Alicyclobacillus sp. SO9: one gene and its partner. The protein of the gene in region 2 binds, or shares a complex with, the protein of the main gene of each other region. Links are inferred from orthologs where the notes say so. Each region holds a gene or a part of one and is shown on either strand. Other genes may lie near its edges. The genes, in order: GI364_RS01055 and GI364_RS06930.

Region 1 (16,018 bases), 1.3 Mb from region 2 along the record:
CTTCCTCGTTATCATCATCTTGCTCTTTACGCTGATTCAACGCTGGGCGTCGAAGCGTTACGTCTATTATCAATAGTTTAGGTGGGATCACGAAAATGAAAACACACATATCACCAGCTTTACGGGCTGTGTTTGCACTGCTGGTAGGATTGGCATTCCTGTTGCCGCTGTACTTCACGTTGGTCACATCGCTGGATACAAAAGCAGATATCTTTACTTTTCCGCCACACTTAACTTTTGATTGGCAATGGAGCGTATATGCCAAGGCGTGGAGCATGTTTCGGTGGCCCATGTACTTTGCAAACACCCTGCTTATCGCAGGCGTCACGATTGTTCTCGCCTTGACCACCTCCGTTCTCGCGGCATATGCACTGAGTTTTGTGCGGTTTCGGGGACGAACCTTCATCTTTTCGCTCATCTTGTTGGTTCTGATGATCCCGAATGAAGCTCAACTCATTCCCAACTACCTGACCCTGGCCGTCGTTCATTTAACTGATACCTATTGGGCTCAAATCTTGCCTTACGGTGCCTCGGTGTTTGGCATTTTTCTGCTGCGGCAGTTCTTTTTGAGCTTCCCGAAGGACTATTGGGATTCCGTCCGGATAGATGGCGGCGGCCATCTCCAATTCCTGTGGCATGTAGTCCTGCCCCAAAGCAGACCCATCCTGTTTACAATCGGTTTGTACATTTTTATCGGCTCTTGGAATTCACTCATGTGGCCGCTGATGGTGACCCAGAGTCACCATGTCCAACCCGTTGAGGTCGCGTTGGCCCGCTTTCTGACCGGGAATTCCGTACTCTGGAGAAGATTGTCGGCTGCTTCCGTGTTTACCACACTGCCCGTTGTCATCCTGTTTCTAGTGTTTCAGCGGTATATCATTCGCGGCATCTCCCGTGGTGAGGGAATCCAGGGTTAGATGGAAAATGCCCATGTTCAAAATTGACCACCGACCGCAGCTTGCATTCCTTTACCACCACTTTCTCAACACCAGGAGCTTCATCGAGTAGGGCGGTACGGTTACGGACGACAAGCCAAATCCGGAAGTGATTTTGCTTTCGTGTTTGGGGCCGTAGCTGTATGTTCGTGTGATGGGAAATGGGTGGAAGTGAGGAATGGATACGTGAACGCGAAGCACATGCTGACGATCGCGATTGACCAACAGCACCCCCACTGTCCCGCCCTTACGCTGTACAGCATAAGCCGACACAGCGGAATTGCCGCCCTGTACTTGGACATGCAGCATCGTATCCCCCGGCTTTCCGAGTCGGGACAACAGTTTCATTGCATAGTAAGTGGGAAAAGGCGTGTTTAGGGGCGGTTCTGTGGCTGCCCGCTGTGAGCCTGATTTCAGACTGGACTGGGAACTTGACTGAGAACCGGACTGAGAACCGGACTGAGAACCGGACTGAGAACCAGACGGCGGGCCAGACGGGCGACCAGCGCTCAGAATGCCATAGTCGCCGTAGTTTCGCGATCCGTATAATTGTGATTGAAGGGTGGCTGCAGGGGGATTCCCCGCTTGATTTTCGCTGTTGTGAAGGTCCCACCAATCAATGTTGACGGCGCCTTGCTGCAACCACGTCATCAAGTCGTTGACAAGAAACAGTGCATTAACGATGCTGGTGGTCTGTTTGCCAGGGTTTTTGGCCACGGAGTTGGTTTCCCCGATTAGGACTTTGACGTTGTTGGCGTTTTGGCCGCAGTACTGCCGGATTAATCCCCGCAACTGGCTCATCATATTCGGTATAGTCTTGGTGCTGTTGAGCAAACCCTTGTCCGATACGCGGCCGGGTTGCTGCGGATACCAGTGTACATCCACGAAATCAATGCTCTTGCCAACAGTGCTCAGCACAGTCCGATTCCAGTTGGGTTGCTGATTGGACGGCCACTGACCCGGTGCAATGAGATCGACGCCGATTTTGGCAGCGGGATCAACCTGCTTCATGGCCTTGATGTATTTGAGCGCGTTATCCGCATAAGCCTGTGGCCCGATATGCGCATGTGAATCTGCCTCCCACTTGGTGCCATAGGTCCCGTTGCCATACACTTCATTCCCAATTTCCCAGTACTGCACGTCGTAGTGGTGTGTCACTTCAGCGTATTTCACCCAGGCTGCTGCTTCCTGCGGTGTTCCGGTGCCGTAGTTTACGGTGATGAGCGCCTGTGACTGACTCTTTCGGACATACTGAATAAAATGGGTGAACGCATCTTTTGGAGCGGCGGTTATGCCGGAACTAGGTTCAATGGAGTTGGTCTGCCAGTGATACAGGTCTGCTGTAGACCCGCCCGGATACCGGAACATGTGGATGCCGGCTTGTTTAACGAGCTTCTCTGTACTCTGGCTCAGCAAATTCCAGTCCCAGACGGCAGTATTAATGCCGAAGTCAGAGGTAGGAATGGTGGCAATGGGAGATCCAACTGTGACCTTAGCGTTCAATGTTGATGAACCGCCGGACACAGAATCTGCCTGCCCCTGCACCTGCACCTGCACCTGTGTCGTATTGTAGTTTTGCAGCCGCATCAATGCCGTAATAAATGCTGTAAATGCTATAATGCCGATGCCCGCGAAAAGTATCAGGATTTTTCGTTTGCCACCCACCGCAACCAAACCTTTCAGTAATCTCGATGACTTACACCTGACTCCGCAATTCGAATCAGCAGTTTGTTGTCTTGTTCGTAGGTAGACTGCATCAGTCTAGTCTTCGTGAAACAGTTCCCGCAACATGATGTCACGGGCATTGAGGAACTGCTGCGTAATGATATAGTGATTGGTCTCTTCGTATAAGATGGGTTCAATGGAACCACCGTCAAAGTTCAACAGTGTAGCACCAGGATAGCCCAATAGAATTGGAGAGTGCGTTGACACAATAAACTGTGAGTGACCTGTCTCCTGGTGGTCGTGCAGAACACGCAACAAAGCCAACTGACGCGCAGGAGACAAGGCAGCTTCAGGCTCATCAAGCATATATAGAGCTGGTTTACGACTGGAAAGCCGACTCACAAACAAGTTGAGAAACGATTCGCCGTGAGATTGATGATGTAAGGACCGTCCGCCATAAGCGGAATACGGATCTCCTGCGAATGATTCTTTGGCAAGGTCGTCGATATAACTCGCAAAATTGAAGAAGCTCTCCGCGCGAAAGAAGAATCCTTGCGTAACCTTTGGCAGCCATCGCAATTTTAGGTATTCAAACAACCTGGATTCTGTCGCCGCCGTCGCAAACTGGTTGGATCTTGACCCGCCCTCAGGGTTAAATCCCGCCTGAATCGCAATGGCTTCCAGCAAGGTTGACTTCCCGCTCCCGTTTTCTCCGACGAAGAATGTAAGGAATTGATTTAGATTCAGTTCACCCGTGTCGCAAAAGGCTGGTATGTCAAAGGGGTGATGGTTGCTGTTTGGAAAATCAAGAAAACGTAACTCACGTAAGAACATAACCCAAACGCTCCTGCAAAAAGGATATCTTACAACAAAGATATCACGAACTGGCGGCAAAAGCGTCAAGTCCCCGTGAGAGTCGCTGCGAAGACAAAGAATTAGAGAAGTCGCGGGATGCTACAGTACTGGGCCACGGAGCATGGAGATGGCGGTACAGGGGTTATTGCAGAACGAAAATTGAGGGGGCATGCCGAAGAGACGAGACTTGAACATGACCACCCGAATTTTTAGCTAAAGCGACAACAGTTGGCCGAGTGTGGGAAAACCTTAGAAGAAGCAGAGCAAAAAGAAAATTCCCACACGTACATTTCGGCCGTCAGTCGTGTTTATTTATATTGGATACGCGGGTCAATCAACGCGTACAAGATGTCTGCAAGAAAGTTACCCAATACAGTCAATACACCAAGAAAGACGGTGATGCCTAATATGACTGGAAAATCCCGTTCGTTAACGGCATGCCAGTAAAGCAATCCCATCCCTGGGTAGTTAAAAATTTCTTCAATGAACAATGCCCCTGCAAGCAGTACTGGCAGCGACATCCCCAAAAGCGTTATCAAAGGGATGATAGAATTTCTGAGACCATGGACAAAAACGGTTCTGAATTCAGAAGCACCTTTCATTCGCGCTGTGCGCACGTAGTCTTGAAGTAACGCTTCACGCATGGAGGACCGCATAAATCGTGCCCAGCCTGCAATCGTCACGACAAAGAGTGTCGCTACTGGCAAGATGACGTGGTGCAGCCAATCCATAAAACCTGGATGAGAGAGTTGTGTGTTCACAATTCCGCCTGTTGGAAACCAATGTAGGCCAATAGCAAAGAAAATGACCAACAGGATTCCAAGCCAAAAATTAGGCATTGAGTAGAAGAAGTAGTTGACAATCGTAACAACTTGATCGAAAAGAGAGTTTTGATAGTACGCCTGTACAGAACCGATAAACACCGAAAAAATGTGAGCCGCGAGAATTGCCAAGGTTACGATAGCCAACGTGTGTGGAAGAGCCTGGAATATCAAGGAGAGCACACTCTGGTTGTAGACATAGGAATAGCCAAAGTTTCCCTGCACAAGCTTCCAAAGCCAAATTACATATTGATCCCACAGAGGTTTATCCAAACCCAATTGTTTTGTGAGTGCATGTGCCCTTGCAACTGTATAGTGCTGTCCGAGCAAAACACGAACAGGACTGCCAGGCACAATATGAATGAGTATGAAGGCGATAAGCGTGATGCCTATTAAAGTAGGAATTGCCTCTAATATTCGCCTTACAGTGAACTTCATCATGATGACAGAGCCTCCTAAGCCGGCTTCTCAAATAGAGCGAAGAAACTTTTAGCGCATACTTTAACGCGAAGTCGATATGAAGACAAATTTAAGCTTCCCTTGTCTCCAAAGCATCACGCAATCCGTCTCCAACAAGGTTAATTGATACCTGGGACAACAGAATAGCAATCCCTGGAGGATAAATCAGCCACCACGAATTTTGGAATATATAATTCATACTATCGTTCAGCATACCGCCCCAACTTGGTATTTGCGGGGGTAGGCCGAGTCCGAGAAAGCTGAGTCCAGCCATGGTCAAGATTGCATTGGCAACTTGCAGTGTTGCCGCAACCAATACAGTCCCGATGTAGTTTGGCAGTAGATAGCGCATCATTATTCGCCCCGTTGTCAGTCCCAAAGCTCGAGCCGATTCCACATACAACATGTTCTTGATGGAAAGCACTTCACCACGCACCAAACGGCTTACCGTTAACCATGCTTGTGATGCTAAAATCAAAATCATGATAAGAAGGTTCGGCCGAAACACAACGTCCAAAAACATCAAGATAAATATGGAGGGTATGGACAGCATAATGTCGACAAATCGCATCATAATGGTATCTACCCAGCCACCCAGCAAGCCGCTGATCATGCCGTAAAACGTACCAAAGAGCATGGCCACAATGGCCGCTGCAAAACCAACTTCAAGAGAAGCTTGGCCGCCTAACATCAGTTCTGCTAGGACATTGTGACCGAGACTGTCCGTACCAAGCGGAAACTGAGCTGATGGGTTTGCATTGGTGCTGAGCATATGCGTGGCGGTCCCGCTATGGCGATACACTAAAGGCCCAACGTAGGAGAACAGGACCAAGAAGGCCAGTATCCCGACTCCAAGTTTGGTTGGTCCTAACCGCCAAAACCTTTTCCAGAAACCGGGACGTTCTTGCCCGCTGTTCTTCATTTCAAATTCTTGTACCACTTCGTTCATTACAGGTGCGCTCACCGTAACTTCTCCTTTCGTCTAGGGCGCGGAGCGCGCCCTAGCGAAGTTGAACTCTTGCTGACAAATTGATTAGGAAAATTCACGGATTTCCTTTCAAGTCAAACGCAGTTTATTTGGATTTCGACCAGTACTGCATTCTTGGGAAATCAGTCGCTGGGTTCAAGTGACTCAGAACACCTTGAACTTTGGGCGAAGTCACAGTAAGCGAGGCAACGTTGTTGTCCCAGAGGAACGGCAGGACTTTGGCCGTATAGTCTTCATAAGCGAAGAAGTGTTTCATGGTTTCTTGTGATGTCGCATACGGTTGGTGTGTTGCCGTAATCAAGCTATCCTCTTTTTTGTCGCTAAAGCCAGTTCCACTCGGTGCGGTCGATGCGAACAACTGACCGCCCGTTGGGTAGAAGCCAGGTCCGTTGTAAATCCAACCGCTGCCAAAGGCAAGACCCCAGGAGTGGTCCTTCTTGTTACTGGTGACACCAATGAAGTTACTAAACGGCATGGCTTTTAACGTGACTTTCACACCGATTTTCGCCCATTCCTGCTGCATCAGCACAGCCACGTCTTTCGTGGTCGTCTGACCACTGACGTAAAGCATTTCGGTCTGAAGTTTTTGGCTGCCCTTGGTCATAACCCCATTGACTTCTTTCCAGCCGTGCTGTTCCAACAACTTCTTGGCCTTTGTTGGATTATAAGGATACGGATTTTGCAAGTTAGGATCAAGGAACTTGGTTTTCGGAGTTCCTGGAATGGGACCAAAAATAGGTTTGGCAAAACCCTTGTAGACCTTGCTTGCAATTTCCTTATTCGGAATACTCATTTGCAGAGCTTGGCGCACATACAGATTGTCAAAAATCGACTTTGTAGGCGAACCAGGCCACATGTTCATTTCTGTCCAGAAGATTCCAAATGGGTAGCCAGGTGTCACTTTATCACCCATGGAGGTCAGGGCTGATTTTGATCCAAGCATCGAAATTGGCAAATAACCGACATCAATGTTTCCTGCCTTCAAGGCTGCGAATTCTGCTTGACTGGACGCCTCATAGGTAAAGATAAGCTTATTTAAGAGAGTCTTATGTCCTGCATAACTAGTGTTTGGCACCAGTACCCAGGATTGGCTTCTGGTTGCACTTTGCAGTTTAAACGGTCCGTCCACCGGCTGCTGCTCAATGAACTTGGCATTGTTTGCATTAGTGCCGATATAGCTGAGTTCCTTATTCAGGTTACTCGGATACTTATCCATGGTTTTTGCTGGCATCGGTGTCAACTGGATAATGCCGTTGTAAATGAACCACTGTTGGTTAGCGGGTTTCTTCAGTGTGATTGTAACCTCATGCTGATTGGTTGCGACAACACTCTTGATGCCGTCAGGAATATATCCTGTACCGGCCCCTACATACGGCCATGGCTTTGGCGCGTTCTTTGCCGAGGCACCTTTAATCAGCTTCCAGGTAAACAGTACGTCTTTAGCGGTAACCGGCGTCCCGTCCGACCATTTCCATTTAGAGTTTAAGAAGACATGGTATACAGTTCCTTGCTTGTTGTACGTAATTTTACTAGCAATAGAAGAGCCATAATCAATTTTGTAGTTCTGGTCAATCCAAATCAGAGGCTTATACATTTGGTCAATCAATTGTGCGTTGTATACACTGTCAGCCGCCGGAGTCATGATGGGCAGGTACCAGTTCAACTGCGTCTGTGAAGGCAGCGCATAGTTGAGTGTTCCTCCCTTAGTCGGCGTTGCTGTACTCGTACTGTTGCTGGCGTTTGCGGAGTTATTCGAATTTGCTGTTGCAGGTTTGCTGCTGCCGCAACCAACCACGAGAAGACTGGTTCCAGCTGCAATGGCAACAGATGCCATCAAGGATTTGCGTACACCCATCTTTCTAGTCCCCCTCTTATAATCAGTCTCATAGAAGTTTGCATCCAACTCAACTTTTAGAATTCTGTATTGGTGCCAGAATTTTGCCGATTTTTACATGAAAACTCAACCTCTCGTTATCAGCGAGTCATGAGATTACACGCAAGAACAGGCAAAGCCATACACCCAAACATCCCTCCCTTCAAAAATACACGATTGAGTCCACACGTTTCAGTCAGTACATTCTCAATGCAATACTACACCAAATGACATGCCACAAAGTGGCCCGCCTTGGCTTCCCGCCATTCTGGCACCTTTTCTTTACAAACTGGTTCAGCCAATGGACATCTGGTATGAAAAACGCAGCCAGAAGGCGGGTTGGACGGGTTGGGAATATCACCTTTCAAAATGATTCGTTCTCTCTTAGCCCTTGGATTCGGAACCGGCACCGCAGACAAAAGAGCCTTCGTATACGGATGCAGAGGATTGGCAAACAATTCGTCCGAAGACGTCAGTTCTGCCATTCTCCCCAAATACATGACCAGAACCCTGTCACTGATGTGCTTTACGATAGATAAGTCGTGCGCAATAAAAATATATGTTAAGTTAAAATCATTCTGGAGGTCTTCCAAAAGATTGATAACCTGCGATTGCACGGATACATCGAGTGCTGCAACCGGTTCATCCAAAATGATTAACTTGGGATTGAGCGTTAAAGCCCTAGCAATGCCAATCCTTTGACGCTGTCCGCCTGAAAATTCGTGTGGGAAGCGCCGGGCATAGGACGGATCCAGTCCAACCCGCTCCAACAGAGAACTGACACGTTGCTTACGTTGCGAACCATTGTACAGATGGTGTGCTTCCATCGGCTCTGAAAGGATTTGAGCGACGGTATAGCGAGGATTTAAGGAAGCGTATGGGTCCTGAAACACAACTTGCATCTCGCGGCGAAGCGCTCGCATGTTTGAACGGTTTAAGTCCAGAACATCCTGTCCGTCGAATGTGATTTTACCGCTGGTCGGTTCCACCAAGCGTAAAATACTGCGGCCCATAGTTGATTTGCCACATCCGCTTTCGCCCACAACACCTAAGGTTTCCCCGGCAAAAACTTGTAGGGAGATACCGTCCACTGCCCTTACCGCGCCTACCTGCCGCCGAAGGAATCCTTGCTTTATGGGAAAATGCGTCTTTAGATTATCAATGTTTAACAGTGCTTCACTCATGCGTCGCGTCTCCCTTCCTCATTCAACCAACAACGAGACGAATGATTGTCCGCCACGTCAAACAAAGTCGGTTTTTCACTGCGGCACCTGTCCATAGCAAAAGGACACCGAGGCGCAAAGTGACAGCCTTTGGGCATTCTGGTTATTGTAGGCACAGTGCCGTCGATGGGACGCAAACGTTCCTTGGATTTTGCATCAATTTTTGGAATGGCAGCTAAAAGCCCTCTCGTATAGGGGTGCTGGGGTTCCATAAAAATTTCATCAACGTTCCCTTGTTCCACAATCTGACCTGCATACATCACGGCGACCCGCTGACACATTTCAGCCACGACACCCAGGTCATGGGTTATAAGCAAAATTGAAGTCTTAAATTCCTTGGAAATTTTTCTCATTAGATCTAAAATTTGTGCTTGGATGGTTACGTCAAGAGCCGTTGTCGGCTCATCCGCAATTAGCAAACGCGGGTCGCAGGACATTGCAATTGCAATCATTACCCGTTGGCGCATGCCGCCGGAAAGTTCATGAGGATAAGATTGCAAAATTTGTTCAGGCCTGGCGATTCCTACTTTTTTCAACATCTCTAGGGAATGCTTAAAAGCTTCTTTTGGGGACATATCCTTGTGCAAGAGAAGAATCTCTGAAATCTGAGCGCCAACTTTATACACTGGGTTCAACGAAGTCATAGGCTCTTGGAAAATCATACTGATTTCATCGCCCCGAATGCTCCGTATCTCCTTATCTCCCAGTGTCAGTAGGTTTTTCCCGTTGTACTGGACACTTCCAGTGACACGTGCTGATTTGGTTAGTAATCGAATTAGTGCAAGTGATGTAACACTTTTTCCACATCCAGATTCACCGACAAGTCCTAAGGTTTCCCCTTCTTTAATATCTAGTGATAAATCCCGAACCGCAGGAAAATAAGTGCCGTTTAGATTGAATTCGACATTTAACGAGTCCACACTGAGTACGGACAAACTGTTCACCCCTGTTTTCTTTGCTGACATCTTTGCTGACATAGATCTGAATCATGCATATATGAATCAAAATTTGATTCTACCGCTTCTTACGATATGACTTATTCAGCCAAGAATACTATGGAATATAGTATTTGTAGAGGATTATAGCCACCCAATTTACGCATATTATACTATACTTTAAACAAATAAAAGCAAGTACCTCTAAGGAACTTCAAAATCCTCTCGAAAATCGCACCGTCACTATTTTGTAAGCGTTTTCTCTGTGATGCACTATAAAAACTATGCCTACCCTAGTTCAGCTTCCCGCCCCTGTCAAAACACTCCATGGTGATGCTACTACAATATGCCCTTTCTTCGCAAACATGAAATAAAAGTTGCCAATGAACTGCAACAAGCCAAGCGGCCCTCAAAGGGCGACGAACAGACTTGTCTCACCTGCCTACGAAGGAATTTTACTATATAGACTGTGTTTATGTAAATATCAGAATTCTAACTAACATAAGAATAATGCTGGAAATTTGTACGTTCTGTGGATCACCCTCCCTCCAGTTTAAACGAAATGCAAAGTGATTTCACTTCGGACAAACAAACGTGCATTGAAACCGGACTGCCCCGCTCCCTTGGAGATATAGTACCTTCCATACGAAGTGCTGTGAACGCCTTTATAGATTCCCTGTGCTGTTAATGACCCCATCGGTTGAAGCGCAAACAAGAGGGGTACATTAAATTGTTTGCCATGCAGATGACCGCTGATGAGGACATCGTATGGATAATCTATCGAGAGAACAATATTTGGATCGTGTGTAATGACGAAGCACCTGCGGTTCCTCCAACTCTGTGGGTCTTGGTGAACATGCTCCTGCACTGTAACCGAAGATTGGTGAATGTCTGTCCGGTTTTGCTGCTTAGTCCGCTGCTTCTGAACTTCAAAGAAAGCGGCATCGATATCGGAGTTCTCTGTGCAAAAATCATCAATACCAACCAAGTCGAACTCTGGTAGTGAGACACTTTCGTTTCGCAGAACCGTAATTCCGTGTTCCTTCATCAGTTCGAGAAGCGGGATTATGTCGTGCAAGAGATAATCGTGGTTCCCAAACACGGCGTAAGTCGGAATTCGATAGAACGCCATTTTCTTTAGAAACAGGCTCAGTTTACCCATTGCTTTGAGAGAATCGAGATAATCGCCGGTCAGAAACACATAGTCAGGCTGCTCCTGTGCAAGGACTTGGAGAATCTTTTCTGTCACTCGGTTACGTTCAATGTGAAGGTCGCTGATTTGCAGAATCTTCGTATTTGGATGGCGTGTCCATGTTACGCGCTCCACTTTCAACCACTGGGTAGGAAGAATGAAAAGCAAATCAATGCTAATGACGACGAGGGCGACTGCGACAGCTATCCACAGTACAGTCATTCGTGTACCTCCTTGATGGGATTTCTCTGCGGTGCCAGAACAGTACCCACAAACATGATTATATGAGGTTTTGATGGAGAAAAGAAACGGTTGACAAGGTCAATGAATTCCGACATGATGTCATGTGGACAATTTTATGTGCAAAGGGCATACCAGTGGAAACATTGGGGCGCAAAGCCACAGGGTCTACGGGTCAACTTCGACCTATGACAGCCTGGCCGCCACAGTGTCAAAAGTGCGCCTGCTCCGGGCGTTTTTTTATTGTTTTTTGATTGTCCTTTGACTGGTTTTTTGCCACTTGCTACATCACAGAATGGGGGAAATCAAAGGTGATGCACAGACTTAAAGTGCTGTTTCAAATCAGGTCACTGCGACAAAAGCTGATTGGCTTTTCGCTCATCCTGCTGATTGTACCAAGCCTTGTTACTGGTTTGATTGGCTGGAGGGTTGCCACAAATCAACTGAATGTTCAGAGCAAGGCGGCGCTAAAATCCGAAGTCAACCTTGTCAACGGAACCATTAAAGAATTAAACAAAGAGGTTCAAGCCGGGGACTTGACACTGCCCACAGCACAAACAGAAGTGAAACGAATGATTCTGGGAAAGAAAGAAGCAAACGGCCATCGTCCAATTAATCATAATTATGACTTGGGGAAAAACGGATATTTCTTCATTGTCAACAATCAAGGTGTTGAAGTGGCTCACCCCTCCATTGAGGGAACAAGCATCTGGAGCGCAAAGACACCGGACGGCGTCATGATTGGACAGAAAATTGTCAAAGTGGGACAGTCAGGCGGTGGATTCATTCAATACATATGGCCGCTTCCCAACTCCAAGAAGGACGCCAAGAAAATTGTATATGTTGCCAAGGATCCGGCTGGCTGGGGCTGGAATGTCGCAGCGGGATCGTATGAAAGTGACTACAATTCAGGAGCGAACTCGATACTAAGATACATCCTTATTACCCTTGGCATCTCAATTATTGCCGGCATTCTCCTTACCGTTCTCATGGCGTACAGCATTACAAAACCGATTCTTGCCGTTGAAAGACAGGTCCGGAAAGTTGCTGGAGGGGATTTGACGGTTGAGCCTCTGGTAGTGAAGAACAGAGATGAAACCAGCCGACTTGCAAATGGTATTAACAGCATGACAGAAAATCTAAAGAACCTGATTTCCCACATTACCCAGACTACACAGCAGGTTGCTGCCTCTGCTGAAGAACTATCTGCCAGTTCCGAGGAAAGCGGGCGTGCGACGGAACAGATTACGGCTACTATCCAACAGGCTGCAGACGGTGCTCAGACACAGTCCGAGAGCGTGGAACAAGGCAAACAGTCGATTGTCCAGATGGTGCAGGGTGTAGAACAAATTGCGGGCACAGCCAACACCGTGTCTGCAACGGCTTTAACGGCGAAGGACAAGACCGTTTCAGGCAACGTGTCTGTTCAAACTGCGGTGCGGAAAATGCAGGATATCAGTACAACCGTCGGTGAATTGGCAGGTGTCATTGAACAATTGGGATCGAAGTCCGACGAAATTGATGAAATGCTGACCGCTATCTCCAACATTTCCAGGCAAACGAATCTACTCGCACTGAATGCTGCGATTGAAGCTGCCAGAGCGGGCGAAAGCGGGCGCGGGTTTGCGGTCGTGGCCGACGAAGTCCGCAAGCTGGCGGAACAATCAGCCCACTCTGCAGAACAAATCGCGACATTGATTTCCCAAATTCACGAAGGAACAACACAAGCCGTGTCTGCAACGCAATCGACGACAGAGCGAGTCTCTGAAGGATTGGACGCCGTTAATACGGCAGGACGTTCCTTTGAAGAGATTCAGGAGTCCGTACAATCTGTCAGCAGTCAAATTCAGAGTGTGTCGACAGCAGCCAAACAGCTCAACTCAGGGACAGAAGAATTAATAAAGGCGACTCAGGCTGTAACACGAATCTCCGAAGAAACTGCTGCTGGAATGCAAACCGTCTCCGCCTCGGCCGAGGAACAACTCGCTGCTACGGAAGAGATTACGGCCTCTGCAGCTTCCCTCACAACGATGGCCGAACAGTTGCAGGAAATGGTCAACAAATTCCGCGTGTAGGAGCCTTGACCCGGCTTTAGCTCCCCTCCGAAACAAGTCCAAAACTCCAGGTTGCTAGAAGGCACCTGGAGTTTTTCGATTGAACATGTGTTTGGTAGGTTGCGGCGTCCTGGCATTAAAATACTTATGCGGTAGAATCGTCGAATGCCGAATCAGCGGCTATGGACTCACAATCGCTTTTGGCTAAACACCGCGGAAGACCTTTCATGAGGTAATACGTGAGTAGTGAACTGCTCGCAACGCAGATAAGGGATATGACAAGACAGATACATCATGAAATAGGCTTATTTAGAAGAATTCGTCCGAACAACCAAACCAACAAGTCCTACAAACGCAAAGAGTAGGAATGACGTGGTATAGGAGAAGGCAGCGATGGAAAGGCCGGCCAAAGCCGTACCGACGGTCTGACCTATTCCTAAAAGTAAAAAGGACAGGCTTATGCCTATGGCAGGGTTCTCGGGAAATAAATTGGTTCCCCAGACAATGAACACACCCGTCAAGAAAATGTAAGTGATGCCAAATAGAACACCGGACAGAAAAGTGAGCGAGACGGAAGTGGATGTCAACAGAGCTATAGCAGCACTCATTGAGAACAGTGCGCTGACATACGCACCCTGCATGCCAATACGACCAATAATTCCCCCTGCCAGGCCGCCAAGTATTCCAGATGCACCCATAGTGATCCAAAACCAGATTGAAACCGTGTAGGATATGTGATGATGCACCGTAATGTAATCCCTGGAGAAAGTCCAATAGATTGAAGAACTGATTCCCATGAGCAGCGATGCTGTGATAAGCGGGATACTTCTCCTCCATGAAGTCCTCAGCTCACGCAGCGACAGCGCCGTGACTCTCGTTTTAGATTGGGGAATCGCCTTGACATTCCAGACCAGCACCGCAAGGCTGATGACAGTGAACAACGCATACGATTGCCGCCAATAGTGACTGAAAAATAAGGCTATTGGGCCGGACAAAATAATTCCAAAACTCGTTCCCGAGTTAATCCATGTATTTCCTTGGTGGCGATTTGCTTCCGTTAATTCCGCTGCTGCAATGTTTCCAAAAGCAGGTGATGCCCACCCCGTACCCAACCCGGCTACGAATACACTTCCCGCCAGAACGACCGCGTCTCCTGAAAATGTAATTCCCGCCAAGCCAATAACTGTACTGATTCCAGCCAATCGAACGGCCGTATGACATCCCGTTTTGTAAATCACAAAAGTCGAGGTGATAAGCGCTGCGCAATAGGCGATATACGATGCTGATGCGATAAGTCCTGAACCTACAACCGTCAGTCCCAGGGTTCTTGCCATAGACGGTAAGAACAAGCCAAAGCTAAAGCGAGCAAAGGCGTAACAGACGGCAATCATAGCAATTCCAAGAAAGACAATTTTCTTCAAGAGGACACCACCTATATAGAACGTTCATTATAATGAACTCCAAAAAAATAGTGAGTGACAAACCACCCACACATCGCAACGCCCGTACCCTTCATCCTAGTCCCAGACCGCCAGCAGCGCCGTAACCATTTGAAGCGCTTGGTTTCCGGCCTGCTCCGGCCCAATCATTTCTGTTATTGACGTGGCACCTTCCAGGAGCACAATCATTTGACAAGCAATGTCATAGGAATTGCCATAGCCACTCTCGCGTGCGAGATTCCGTAAGTAGTCAAGCAACCGTTTCTTATGCTCTCTAGCAATCCTCTCAATTTGGTTGTCAGTCCCCGCAAATTCTTCCATGGCTCGAAGAAACATACATCCGTGCTTTCCTTTGTCACCAAGCCATCTCACATGAGCTTTTACAACCTGTACAAGCGGTGACTCTGATTGCGTCTTCATACGTGCATTAAGATAGGACCAATAGGCTGCCTCTCGCTTCTTCAGAACTTCCTCAATCAGCTGCTCTTTAGAAGCAAAGTGATGGTACATGGTCATTGTTGCAGTATCTGCTTCTTCAAGAATTTTTTTCAAACCGACGGCGTGAAATCCGTGGGCATAAAACAGATTTTCCGCTGTATCGAGTATGGCCTGTCGCTTCGCCGACTGAACCATAGGTCATTCACCTCAATTATATAGAACGATCATTACAGTTACTATACCACGAAAGGTGCGCCGATACCACTTGTTCATCAATGTTGTAAACGATGTCGATACTTGCTGGGCCATTTATAAAAAAACGGCGTGCCAAAGCGGGCCCGCAGACATTTACAGCCTAAACTCCTCTAACTCCGGTATGTCATTTGGGCGGGGTCCAAGTTCCCAATGAAAGAGCCTATCGGCCTCTGTGATTGGCACATCATTAATCGATGCGAGACGACGGACCATCAACCCGGATTCATTAAACTCCCAATTCTCATTTCCATAGGAGCGAAACCAGTTTCCGGAATGGTCATGCCATTCATACGCAAACCGTACAGCAATTCTATTATCGCCAAATGCCCACAGGCTTTTGATTAAGCGGTACTCCAATTCACGGTTCCATTTCTGCTTCAGGAAGTCAACAATCTCCGCTCTTCCCGATACAAACTGAGACCGATTCCTCCACATAAACTAACCCATTATTAATTATCTTTTCGGTTAGTATCATACCCGGCTTCAATATAACCTGTCAATGAGATATAATATGGTTAGTACAGCAGGGGGAGAAATATGACCAAACGCGAGGAATTTCCGCTTATCTCAGGACATCCATCCATCGATCTCGTTAATACAGAGGTTGTACGCCGCGGCGTACGCCATGATTTGCTTGTTACAGAAT
Region 2 (5,781 bases):
GCCGTCAGGGGTACACCCATCCCATTCAACTCCAAATGAAATTATCTAAAAAATCAAATAATCGACAAGGGGGTAAAGGTAGTGGTGGTATATGTTTTGAAACGGTTTATCTGGATGCTTTTCACGCTGCTCATCATTGTTACATTGACGTTTTTTCTTATGCATGCCATACCTGGGAATCCAATTTCAAACGAACAGAGTATGACACCGGCTATCTATCAGAACATGCTCCACTACTACCACTTGGATCGGCCGCTCATAGTGCAGTATCTAGACTATCTAAAATCTTTAATGCACGGACAATTAGGGCCATCTATTGAGTACCAGAACCGGAGTGTCAATCAAATTATTGGTCAAGGGTTTCCTGTATCTGCGCAAATTGGACTCTGGGCCATTAGTATTGCCTTTGTGTTGGGTGTTCTATTTGGGGTGATTGGCGCAGTGAAACAGAACGGCTGGCAAGACTACTCCGCAATGATCCTGGCAATACTGGGCATTTCAATTCCAAACTTTGTTCTGGCAACCCTTCTGATTAACTACCTCGGGGTTGTCTGGGGCATATTGCCGAGCGCTGGATGGGGCACACCCCAACAAGAAATTATGCCGATATTAGCTCTGGCTGTTACCCCAATGGCGTATTTTGCTCGGCTTATGCGGACGAGTATGCTCGAAGTTTTACAACAGGATTATGTGCGAACAGCGCGGGCAAAGGGGCTCAACTTCTCCTATACCATTTTGAAGCACACAATTCGCAATGCGATTTTGCCTGTCTTGACAATGTTGGGACCGCTTGCAGCCTATATTTTGACGGGGAGTTTTGTCATTGAAAAGATTTTCGGTATTCCTGGCATGGGACAGTTGTATGTGACGGCGATTGACAATCGGGATTATCCTCTGATTTTAGGGACAACCATCTTCTTTAGCGCTGTTCTGATTTTCATATTGTTTCTAGTCGATACTGCTTATGCCTACGTAGATCCAAGAATTCAATTGACGGGGAGGAGGAGTTAGTCATGGGCCAATTGTCTCCGGAGTTGTTTCAGCCTTTAGCGGCGGAGGACGTGCCAATTGAAGAAGAACGCCCGAGTTTGAGCTACTGGCAAGATGCACGGCAGAGATTCGTAAGAAACAAACTAGCTGTCGTTGGTCTAATTGTCATTGTGCTGCTCATCTTAATGGCCATCTTCGGCCCCTTTTTAACAAAATATTCGTACAGCACGCAAATTCTATCCCAGAAAAACCTGCCTCCTTCCGGAATTCATTGGTTCGGGACTGATGACCTGGGCAGGGACGTGTTCACTCGTTCCTGGTACGGTGCTCGAATCTCACTGTTTATCGGATTTATGGCAGCGCTCATCGATCTTGTTATTGGTGTTGTGTATGGCGGTCTGTCTGGCTTCCTAGGCGGAAAGACAGACGACATCATGATGCGAATTGTGGAAATTCTGTATGGGCTCCCGTATTTGCTCATGGTGATTTTGCTGATGGTTGTCATGGGACCTGGTTTGTTTACAATTATTGCGGCAATGACCGCTACGGGATGGGTGAACATGGCAAGGCTTGTTCGAGGCCAAGTTCTGCAATTGAAGGAAATGGACTTTGTCTTTGCAGCCCGTGCTACCGGCGGATCCGTGGGACACATTTTGCGCAGACATTTAGTCCCCAACATGATTGGCCCGATTCTGGTCAACATGACGCTGACGGTTCCCACAGCCATTTTTGGTGAAGCGGTCTTAAGTTTCCTTGGTCTCGGTGTTCCGGCGCCCTTGGCTAGTTGGGGGACGATGACGAACAACGGCTTAGTTTCAATTATCGACGGTTATGTATGGCGCCTGTTTTTCCCTGCGGGCTTAATATCCCTAACAATGTTTGCATTCAACGTGCTTGGTGACGGATTGGCTGAGGCGTTGGATCCGAAATTGCGAAAGTGAGGAGAAGGCAGTGCTTGAGTTAAAGGATGTCAGGGTGGACTTCAGGACGAGTATTGGACGAGTCCAAGCCGTGCGCGGTGTAAATCTTACTGTGAAACCAGGTGAAGCAGTAGGAATTGTAGGTGAGTCCGGTTCAGGGAAGAGCGTCACTGTTCAAAGCATCATGCGTTTGCTCCCCAAAACAGCCAAAATTGAAGGGTCGCTGACTTGGAACGGTACAAATATTGCAGAAATATCTGAGAAGCAAATGCAAAGGATTCGCGGTCGCGATATCAGTATGATTTTCCAAGACCCACTGACTGCTCTGAATCCCACGATGAAAATTGGCCGTCAAATCGCGGAATCGTTGGTCCTTCATAAGAAAATCCCACCTAGAAAAGCACTGACTCAGGCTGTAAATCTGTTGGAACTGGTAGGTATTCCTGACCCGAAGCAGCGAGCAAACAGTTACCCTCACGAGTTTAGCGGGGGTATGCGGCAAAGGGTGGTCATCGCGATTGCCATCGCATGTGAGCCGAAACTGGTCATTGCGGATGAGCCGACAACAGCTCTGGACGTTACGGTTCAGGCGCAAATCTTGGAACTCTTGAAGAATTTGCAGCAGGAATTGAATATGAGTTTGCTTTTTATCACACATGACTTGGCGGTCATCAGTCAGATTGCTGAACGGGTAGCTGTCATGTATGCAGGACAGATTGTTGAGGAAGGACCTGTGGAACAAGTCTTGTTAAATCCGGTTCATCCCTATACACGAGGGCTTGTCAATTCGAGGCCAAAAAGCGGGCAATCCAATCTGACTCCCATACCAGGAAGCCCTCCAGATTTACTGAACCCGCCACCAGGGTGTGCATTTACGGCAAGGTGTCCATATGCCATGCAGGTCTGCAAAGAACACGCACCGCCAAGTTTTGAAACGCATTCACACAATGTGAATTGTTGGCTGTTACATCCACAAGCGAAGGGAGGACAACCATGGCACTCCTACAATTACGGAACATAAAGAAACACTTTGCGAAGCGAAAGCAGGTTGTGCGTGCTGTGGATGGTATCGATATTGAGATTCCGGAGGGCAAGACCTTTGGTCTGGTGGGCGAATCTGGCTGCGGCAAGTCTACCACTGGCAGGCTGATACTGGGACTGAATTCGCCTACAGGCGGCGAGATTTACTATCGGCAGCAAAATATTCACAAGATGTCCAGAGATGCGTCTAAGAAATACCGTCGCCAGGTCCAAATGGTGTTTCAGGACCCGTATGCGTCTCTCGACCCCAGAATGAAAGTTGAAGACATCATTGCTGAAGGTATGCAAATTCATGGTTTGGCAGACGGAACTGAACGCCGCAACCGTGTAGTGGAGCTCGTTGAGAGAGTTGGATTGAAACGTGATGACCTGTCGAGGTTTCCTCATGAATTTTCCGGTGGGCAGCGTCAGAGAATTGGCATTGCGCGGGCTCTTGCAGTCAACCCGGAACTTGTGATTGCGGATGAACCCATTTCAGCCCTTGATGTTTCAATTCAAGCGCAAGTGATGTCGCTTTTAAAGTCTCTGCAATCAGATTTTGGATTGACTTACCTCTTCATTTCGCACGATTTGACGATGGTACAGTTTATCAGCGATCGCATTGGGGTCATGTACCTTGGCAAAATTGTCGAACACGGCGACAGCAAGGAAGTCTATCAAAATCCGCAGCATCCGTACACGAAGGCATTACTATCTGCCATCCCGAGCATTGGTGAATCGACCGCTCGAATTCAACTCACAGGAGACATTCCTAGTCCGGCCGCCATACCACAGGGATGCCGATTTCATACGCGGTGCCCCTTTGCTGTAGCGAGGTGTAAGAACGAAGAACCTGTACTGAAGGGAGGTGACACTCACCAGGTCGCTTGTTTTCTTGTCGAAGATTAAAATTCGAGCTTACTTAAGGGGGTATCAATGTGAATACGAAAAAACTAATCTCTGTTGGAGGGGCAGTCAGTGCACTGGCCATGCTCACTACTGCCTGTGGCACTGCGTCACACAAAGGGACTTCGAATGGCAGTCAGAGTGCTGGAAGCAGCAGTCAAGTCGTCAAGATGGACCTGATGACAGAACCGCCTACTTTGAATCCAGCCAAGGCGGTTGATACAACTTCAGGGTGGGTTATGGACCAAGTCATGGAGGGCTTGACTTACGCAGGCAAGAACAACAAACCGCAGCCTGGAATTGCAAAGTCATGGAAGGTTAGCGACGGTGGTAAGGTCTACACATTTCATCTGAGAAATGCAAAGTGGTCTAATGGGGATGCGGTGACAGCAGGAGACTTCGCGTATGCTTTAAAGCATGTGCTGAATCCCAAAACAGGGGCTCAGTTTGCAAGCTATCTCTACTATATAAAAGGAGCAAAGGCCTACAATACAGGTAAAGGCAGCGTTAAAAATGTGGGTATACAAGCTGTAGACGCCCATACTCTTAAAATCACATTAGCCAATCCGACTCCTTTCTTTCTAAGCTTAACCACTTTTTGGCCATATTTCCCGGTTGACCAAAAGGTAGCTCAAAAGAACCCGAACTGGTATACCCAAGCCAGTACTTATGTCAGTGACGGACCGTTTAAACTTGCGTCGTGGCAGCATCAACAGAAACTGGTGTTGGAGAAAAACAATGATTACTGGAACAAAAGTACTGTACATTTGAGCAAAATAGATGCTGTTATTGTCAATGATAACAACACCCAGTATCAAATGTACCGCAGCGGTCAGTTAACGATGGACACATCTCTTCCCCTTGATGTCGTACCAAAACTCATCAAGGACAAAAAAGCCAAAGTCTATCCATTCACTGGGACGTACTTCCTTGAAATTAACACAAAGAAAGCGCCGTTTAATAATGTCAACATTCGAAAGGCGTTTGGCCTGTCAATCAACCGGACATCCATGACAAAGGATGTATTGCAAGGTGGGCAGATTCCCGCATATGGGGCTGTTCCACCAGGGATTCCAGGGAACAACGGCCAGTTTAGAAAAAATGGAGGAAATCTCTTTAAGGAGAATGTTGCAGAGGCCAAGAAACTTCTTGCTAAAGGTTTGCAGCAGGAAGGTCTCAAGAAACTTCCGCCGGTCACATTTGATTACAATACCAGCGGATCAAACAAGAAAATTGCTGAAGCATTGCAACAAATGTGGTCCAAAAACCTTGGCGTTAAAGTGAATCTTCGCAATGAAGAGTGGAAAGTCTATTTAAATAAACTGAAAAACGGGAACTATCAGTTTGGCCGTATGGGCTGGATCGATGTCTATGCAGACCCGTCGGCAACGTTAGACTTGTTCAAGGCGAACTTCGGAAGCAACTATACTGGATGGAAGAACCAACAGTATACGAAACTCGTTCAAGAAGCGGAATCCACTACAAATAAGACACAGCGTTTTAAAGAGATGCATCAGGCTGAGAAGATTCTAATTCAGCAAATGCCGATGATCCCAATCTACTTCTATACTAATGTTTTTGCTATCAGCAATAAGTTGCAGGGCTATGTAGTACATCCTAACTGGGAGTTTCCTGATTTGCGTTCTGCGAGCATTAAGTAAAATCTGAAACGGGTGATGACATGAAAATTTTTATCTCAGCTGATATGGAAGGCATATCTGGTGTCGCTACCAACATGCAATTAAAAAAAGATTCGGAATATAACCGTTTTCGCAGCTTAATGACAGCAGACGTGAATGCTGCAATTGCCGGTGCTTTTGATGGAGGTGCAACGGAAGTTGTCGTTGCTGACGGGCACGGGAATATGTCCAACATTCTAATTGAGGAGTTGGATGAACGTGCTCGCCTGATATCTGGAAACAATCGTGTGATGTGCCAGTTAGAA

Evidence for each region.
Region 1: the proteins of GI364_RS06930 (region 2) and GI364_RS01055 are in contact, whole or in part, in a cryo-EM structure (PDB 8Z21), measured with the Escherichia coli proteins. The link is inferred for Alicyclobacillus sp. SO9 from one-to-one orthologs.

The regions. Positions count from the first base shown.
Region 1 is NZ_CP066339.1:242,788-258,805, reverse strand. The notes cover bases 6,798-9,794. They hold GI364_RS01055 (ABC transporter ATP-binding protein), read right to left. Parts: upstream 8,781-9,794; coding sequence 7,815-8,780; downstream 6,798-7,814. Other genes in these bases: GI364_RS01050 (ABC transporter ATP-binding protein), read right to left, coding at 8,777-9,784; GI364_RS01060 (peptide ABC transporter substrate-binding protein), read right to left, coding at 6,798-7,578. In the rest of the region: GI364_RS01090 (carbohydrate ABC transporter permease), read left to right, coding at 1-76; GI364_RS01085 (carbohydrate ABC transporter permease), read left to right, coding at 96-917; GI364_RS01080 (hypothetical protein), read right to left, coding at 969-2,600; GI364_RS01075 (AAA family ATPase), read right to left, coding at 2,697-3,434; GI364_RS01070 (ABC transporter permease), read right to left, coding at 3,764-4,717; GI364_RS01065 (ABC transporter permease), read right to left, coding at 4,806-5,699; more of GI364_RS01060, read right to left, coding at 5,809-6,797; GI364_RS01045 (metallophosphoesterase), read right to left, coding at 10,308-11,168; GI364_RS01040 (methyl-accepting chemotaxis protein), read left to right, coding at 11,501-13,261; GI364_RS01035 (MFS transporter), read right to left, coding at 13,546-14,661; GI364_RS01030 (TetR/AcrR family transcriptional regulator), read right to left, coding at 14,758-15,312; GI364_RS01025 (DUF1348 family protein), read right to left, coding at 15,466-15,807; GI364_RS01020 (CGNR zinc finger domain-containing protein), read left to right, coding at 15,910-16,018. UniProt on the Escherichia coli protein: Part of the ABC transporter complex OppABCDF involved in the uptake of oligopeptides and of the ABC transporter complex MppA-OppBCDF involved in the uptake of the cell wall murein tripeptide L-alanyl-gamma-D-glutamyl-meso-diaminopimelate.
Region 2 is NZ_CP066339.1:1,542,564-1,548,344, forward strand. The notes cover bases 1-2,972. They hold GI364_RS06930 (ABC transporter permease), read left to right. Parts: upstream 1-1,013; coding sequence 1,014-1,931; downstream 1,932-2,972. Other genes in these bases: GI364_RS06925 (ABC transporter permease), read left to right, coding at 82-1,011; GI364_RS06935 (ABC transporter ATP-binding protein), read left to right, coding at 1,942-2,931; GI364_RS06940 (ABC transporter ATP-binding protein), read left to right, coding at 2,904-2,972. Outside these bases: more of GI364_RS06940, read left to right, coding at 2,973-3,839; GI364_RS06945 (peptide ABC transporter substrate-binding protein), read left to right, coding at 3,869-5,497; GI364_RS06950 (M55 family metallopeptidase), read left to right, coding at 5,518-5,781. UniProt on the Escherichia coli protein: Part of the ABC transporter complex OppABCDF involved in the uptake of oligopeptides and of the ABC transporter complex MppA-OppBCDF involved in the uptake of the cell wall murein tripeptide L-alanyl-gamma-D-glutamyl-meso-diaminopimelate.